Peribacillus simplex NBRC 15720 = DSM 1321: one gene and its partner. The protein of the gene in region 2 interacts with the protein of the main gene of each other region in a pairwise test. Links are inferred from orthologs where the notes say so. Each region holds a gene or a part of one and is shown on either strand. Other genes may lie near its edges.

What was found. Proteins that work in one complex are often made in the same cells at the same time.
Region 1: the proteins of BS1321_RS23000 (region 2) and BS1321_RS05730 interact in binary tests that used the Escherichia coli proteins (3 or more experiments, as listed by UniProt). The link is inferred for Peribacillus simplex NBRC 15720 = DSM 1321 from one-to-one orthologs.

The regions. Positions count from the first base shown.
Region 1 is NZ_CP017704.1:1,227,448-1,230,634, reverse strand. Bases 310-3,092 are described here. They hold BS1321_RS05730 (sulfate/molybdate ABC transporter ATP-binding protein), read left to right. Parts: upstream 310-1,060; coding sequence 1,061-2,125; downstream 2,126-3,092. Other genes in these bases: BS1321_RS05725 (C40 family peptidase), read left to right, coding at 2,649-3,092; cysW (sulfate ABC transporter permease subunit CysW), read left to right, coding at 310-1,050. In the rest of the region: sulfate ABC transporter permease subunit CysT, read left to right, coding at 1-151; more of cysW, read left to right, coding at 217-309; more of BS1321_RS05725, read left to right, coding at 3,093-3,187. UniProt on the Escherichia coli protein: Part of the ABC transporter complex CysAWTP involved in sulfate/thiosulfate import. Responsible for energy coupling to the transport system.
Region 2 is NZ_CP017704.1:4,749,680-4,753,042, forward strand. Bases 369-3,327 are described here. They hold BS1321_RS23000 (glutamate-5-semialdehyde dehydrogenase), read left to right. Parts: upstream 369-1,203; coding sequence 1,204-2,451; downstream 2,452-3,327. Other genes in these bases: proB (glutamate 5-kinase), read left to right, coding at 369-1,165; BS1321_RS23005 (general stress protein), read left to right, coding at 2,532-2,966. In the rest of the region: more of proB, read left to right, coding at 77-368. UniProt on the Escherichia coli protein: Catalyzes the NADPH-dependent reduction of L-glutamate 5-phosphate into L-glutamate 5-semialdehyde and phosphate. The product spontaneously undergoes cyclization to form 1-pyrroline-5-carboxylate.

The DNA of each region.
Region 1 (3,187 bases), 3.5 Mb from region 2 along the record:
TTCCCCGCTGATCATCATGACAAAGCTCGAACAGTATGATTATGAGGGTGCAACAGCTGTTGCAGCCGTCATGCTCATTATTACATTTATAATTCTGTTCACCATCAATATCTTACAATGGTGGACCGGCAAAAGATATTCAGGGAAGTAGGAGGGGACATGATGGAAAATGATAATTCAGTGGTTGCTAATAAAACGAATCACTCAGTCATTTTTATGAGAAACGCAACAAAAGAGCCTAAATCCATACAGTGGGTCCTTATTTCCATTGTATTGCTATTTCTGACTTTATTTTTAGTTGTCCCATTAATCGCGATCTTTGTAAAGGCCTTTGAAAAAGGTGCCGAAGCTTATTTTGCGGCCATTACCCATCCTGATGCCTTGGCTGCAATTAAATTAACATTGATCGTTGTCCTCATCACTTTGCCACTCAATGCCATATTTGGTGTAGTTGCTGCGTGGACCATAACAAAATATGATTTTAAGGGAAAAAACTTCTTAATAACATTGATAGATTTGCCTTTTTCCGTTTCACCCGTCATTGCTGGGTTGATTTTTGTCCTTCTGTTTGGCTTACATGGAACACTTGGTCCACTGCTGCAATCCTTTGACATTAAAGTGATTTTTTCAATACCGGGGATTGTCATCGCCTCCATTTTCATTACCTTCCCATTCATTGCGCGTGAATTGATTCCGCTCATGCAAAGTCAGGGGACGTCTGAAGAAGAGGCCTCACTCACGCTGGGTGCGGGAGGGTTTAAGACATTTTGGTATGTGACGCTTCCAAATATAAAATGGGGACTTCTATATGGAGTCATCCTTTGCAGTGCAAGGACAATCGGGGAGTTTGGAGCTGTATCGGTCGTATCGGGCCATATAAGGGGCATGACCAATACGATGCCGCTTCATATTGAAATCTTATACAATGAATATCAATTTTCGGCTGCCTTTGCCGTTGCATCCCTGATGTCCATTTTTGCAATTATAACCTTGATCATTAAAAGTTTCATAGAATGGAAAACGGACTTTAAATCAACCAAAGCGAGTTAGGAGGAATGAAATGAGTATCATCATTGAAAATGTTACAAAATATTACGGTTCTTATCAAGCACTCCAAAACATCAATTTGGAAATAAAGAGCGGTGAACTCGTAGCCCTTCTTGGCCCTTCTGGATCGGGAAAAACGTCATTACTGCGTATCATCGCGGGTCTTGAACAAGCAGAGTACGGAAAGATCCTCTTCAATGAAGAGAATTACACGCATAAGCATGTAAAAGATAGAAATGTGGGTTTCGTCTTTCAGCATTATGCCCTTTTTCGTAATATGACCATTTTTGATAATATCGCCTATGGATTAAAGGTCCGTCCTAAAAAAATAAGGCCCAGTAAAGAAGTTATTGAACAAAAGGTTACTGAATTGCTTCAGCTCGTCAAGCTGGAAGGATATAAAGATCGTTATCCATCCCAATTATCAGGCGGCCAGCGCCAGCGTGTCGCATTGGCAAGGGCACTTGCGGTTGAACCGAATATCCTTTTGCTTGATGAACCATTCGGGGCATTGGATGCCAAGGTTCGCAAAGAACTTCGGCGTTGGCTAAGAAGGCTTCATGATGAATTCAATGTTACGAGTGTGTTCGTGACGCATGATCAGGAAGAGGCGATGGATGTTGCTGATCGGGTCGTAATCATGAATGAAGGGAAAATTGAACAGATTGGAACTCCGGAAGAAGTATATGATCACCCGGAAAATCCCTTTGTTTATGATTTTCTCGGCAGTGTCAATCTTTTCAAAGGCAATGTTCATCAAGGTAAATTGGTAACTGGGAATGTGGAAATGAATGCCCCGGGCAGCGAAGATGGTGTGGGCACTGGTTATGTAAGGGCTCATAACTTTATCATAGAAAGAGAAACATCCGAAAAGGATTCGATTGCATCCATAATTGACCACATCCATACAATTGGCCCCATCGTCCGGATAGAAGTCATTCGTCAGGATACAAACGAACCGCTGGAAATCGAACTGACGAAAGAACAATATTTGAATCTGGAGATAAGCAAAGGCGAAAGTGTATTTGTTCGACCAAAAGAAATGAAGGTTTTTGTCGACTATATGGCTGGAATTTAAGAATGGGTCGAATATTGACGGAAAAACCGCTGATGAGCGGTTTTTTTTGTTTTTTTAATGGGGATGCCAGCGGACCTTCCTTTATGTAAGGAAAATAAGCTGCAATCTGTTTCAAAAGGGCTTCCATACATTCGAAAATGGTCAGTTTTAATCTGCCAATAGTCTGTGGTCCCTTGGTGCTAAACACTAGATAGAAAGTCTTGCATCAAAATAAGAAGGTTATTATGTAAAAAAATGGTTGTTTTATCACACGAAAAAGTCGAATTTTTATGTTTTATGTTAAAATTGAAATATAATTGTAATATTGCTATTACGCATTTGACAAAATCTGATGATATACTACGACTTAGATGAAAACATAGTAGAGTTTAAGAAATGTATTTTATATAATTACAATCTTAGAAAATTACATAAAGAGTAAAAAAAATAGAGAAGAGTTCCCAGCAATTTATTTTGACTAATAATTTTTCATAGAGAAAAAGAAGTGGGTCGATGGAAATGCAAGGGGAGGAAAGCAGGGGAAATGAGTTTGAAGAAAAAACTTATCGTATTGAACACGACAATTATGCTTGGATTAGGGAGCGCTTTTGCCATACCATCTGTAAAAGCTGAATCTATCTCGGATATTCAATCGCAACGCACAGGAATACAATCAGATATTTCAGAGGCAGAACAAGTTATTCAGGAATTGAAAAAAGAACAAACGAAAATGAATTCCCAAATTGCCCAGATAGAATCGGCAATGAAAGAAAATGACCAAAAAATCAAAGATACTAAACAAGAAATTAAAGACACCGAAAAAGATATAGATTCTTTAAAGAAAGAAATTAAAGCCTTGGAAGAAAGAATCGCAAAACGCGAGGAAGTCTTGAAAGAGCGCGCCCTTTCATTCCAAGAGAGCGGCGGGGACGTTGAGTACCTAGAAGTTGTTTTAGGTTCTAAAAACTTTGGTGAATTCGTTAATCGTGTGGGAGCGGTAGCCACTATCGTGGAAGCTGACCAACAGATTCTTAGCGAGCAGGAAGCGGATAAAGCTGACTTAGAAAAAAAACAAGAGACTGT
Region 2 (3,363 bases):
AGCCCTTTTCGTCCTTATTTCGAGGATGAAAAGGGCTTTTTTTCATGTCTTAGATATTTATTGGAGGAAGTAATCGATGGAAAAGAAACGTATCGTTGTAAAGATAGGAAGTAGTTCTTTGACCAACACACAAGGTGAAATCGACCAAAGTAAATTTTCCGATCATATCCAGGCAGTGGCAGCATTAAGGAAAGCGGGACATGAAGTTGTCCTTGTTTCATCAGGTGCTGTAGCGACAGGTTTTCGCAAGCTCGGCTACCCTACGAGACCTGTCACACTCAAAGGAAAACAAGCTGCTGCAGCTGTAGGGCAAAGTCTATTGATTCAATCATATATGGAACAATTAGGGCACTTTGGAATCGTTCCGGCGCAGATTTTATTAACAAGGAAAGATTTCTCGAAAAAAGATAGATATAAAAATGCATATGCGACATTGATGGAATTGCTTGAACGCGGCATCCTTCCGATTATAAATGAAAATGATACAGTATCGGTCGAGGAGTTGACTTTTGGTGATAATGATATGCTATCCGCCTTAGTAAGCGGTTTAGTCCACGCCACCAACTTGATCATATTAACGGACATTAATGGGCTCTATGATTCCAATCCACAGACAAATCCAGGGGCGAAACGATTTGAAAAGTTATCCGAAGTAACGGCGGATTTATTGCAAATGGCAGAAGGCGCAGGATCTAATGTCGGAACCGGGGGTATGAAATCGAAGCTGATTGCAGCGCAAACTGCATTGTCTCTTGGGGTGAAAGTATTCATCGGATCAGGTTTTGGGAGCGATAAACTTCTAACAATCCTTGAAGGCAATGGTGATGGCACGTATATTGGGAATGATGTCATGACGACAGTAACGAAAAACAAACAATGGATATCCCTTCACTCACAAGTATCTGGGAAAATTTTCGTTGATGAAGGTGCCGAAAGGGCTTTAGTTTCTAATGGCAGCAGTCTGCTGCCAGCTGGAATTTATGAAATTAAAGGAGTCTTCAATAAGGGGGATGTTGTCGAAGTCTTTGGTGCAAATGGATTATTGGGGCGGGGTGAGGTCCTTTATTCCGACGAAGAATTAAAACAGGCGATGGGAAAGAGGACATCCGAGCTTGTGATCACTTCCATAGAAGTGATCCATCGCGATAAATGGGTGAAAGCATAGATAATCAATATTAGAGAAAGAAAAGGGGGCATTTGGAAATGAGTGAAGTGACGGCGAAAGGAAAGGCAGCCAAAAAAGCCAGTTATCAGCTAATCGGATTGACGACGGAAAAGAAGAATGAGGCACTTGGAAAAATTGCTAAGCAACTTATTATCGATAAAGATTTTTTGATAAAAGAAAACCAAAAGGATCTGGAAGAAGGCAGGATAAAAGGCTACAGTGAGTCTACATTAGATCGGATTATGTTAAATGTTAACCGTATTGATGACATGGCAGCGGCAATTATGCTTTTGATCGATTTAAATGATCCGATTGGGGAACAATTGGAGACGATCGAAAAAGAGAATGGTTTATTGATTAAAAAGTTACGGGTGCCGATCGGGGTAATAGGGATGATTTATGAAGCCAGGCCGAACGTGACCATTGATGCAGCTACATTGTCCTTGAAAACGGGGAATGCCGTCCTATTAAGAGGCAGCTCGTCAGCCAAATACTCCAATATGGCACTAGTCTCCTCCATTCATAAAGCATTGGAGAATACGGAGATTCCTGTAGAAGCAGTTCAGTTGATCGAGGATACGAGTCGTGAAACCGCTAAGGAACTTTTTCACCTTAATGAGTATTTAGATGTGTTGATTCCTCGCGGTGGAAAGAATTTAATTGAAACTGTTATTAAGGAGTCAACTGTTCCCGTCCTTGAAACAGGAGCAGGCAATTGCCATATCTTCATCGATCAGACCGCAGATATCACGATGGTCGAGAAAATTGTCTTAAACGGTAAAACTCAGCGTCCATCCGTATGCAATGCTATCGAGGGGCTTCTAATTCATGAAAAATGGTTTGAAGAAAATGGAGTGAGAATTTTGGAACTCCTGGACGAAAAGGGTATTGAAGTATATGGAGATGAAGCGGTTTGCAGCGCCTTTCCGAGAGCGAAAACGGCTACGGAGGAAGATTGGTCAACTGAGTATCTGGCTTTAAAAATCAGCGTGAAAACTGTAAAAGGTGTATTCGATGCGATTGAACACATTAACCGATACGGTACCAAGCATTCTGAAGCAATCCTAACGAGGGATGAACAAAACGCTTCCGCATTTTTGAATAAAGTAGATGCCGCAGCAGTTTATCACAATGCTTCCACCCGTTTTACCGACGGCTTTGAATTCGGTTATGGAGCAGAAATCGGCATTTCCACACAAAAGCTGCATGCACGTGGACCAATGGGTTTACCGGCCTTAACATCAAGCAAGTACTTCATTTATGGCCAGGGGCAAATCCGGGAGTGAAATTCATTTCTTTCATGGAAGGTTATTAAAACTCATTTAAGGGTATTGTATATTACATTACTTTTAAAGGAGCAGATACCATGGACAAGAGGTTTATAGCAATATATGAAAATGAAAATGAAGCGACTTCAGCAGTCAAAAATTTAAAGGAACAAGGATATACATCCGATCAAATATCAATAGTGGCGAAAAACATTGATAAATTACCCAATGAAGCCGAGGAAGTCAGCCCGGCAAAGACTGATGGATTAGTAGCTGGGGCAGCAGCGGGTGGAGCTGTCGGATTGACGGGCCTGCTTATTGGTATGAGTGCATTAGCCATACCAGGAATTGGTCCGATATTGGCAGCAGGACCAATTTTCGCCACTTTTGGCGGAGCCGCAGCCGGGGTAGCATCGGAAGCAGGCGGATTGAGAAAGCCATTATTGGGTATTGGAGTGGAGGAAGCCGAAGTCGATCAATATGTGGAGGATATTAAAGAAGGGAAAATCCTTGTCATCGCCGATCCTCTATAAGTTCGTAAGTAAAACCACCTTGAATGAACAGATTTACGAAGTTTGACAACTGAGCTCAATGCCCACAAAAACTCAAAATTAATATTTTTTGAAAAACCCCGTTCAGGATTTCTTGAACGGGGTTAATATGTTTGTAGACTAATTTTATTGTCAGTAACTATAAAATCAAAAGGAATTCCACATTTGTATGAAGAATAAATGGAATATAGTCCTATTAGCGAGAAAGGAAGGGGAATTATGGAAAATAAAATAAATGATGATGCCACTTTAAGAAATTAAAGAGGATTTTATTCATGATGATTTTTACCTTAAGAATCATTATACTGATGTTAATGTTATAAAGCGTATTCTAGTGAGGAAAAGCAAGTTTTAATGAGTTGAATGACTATTCTTTATT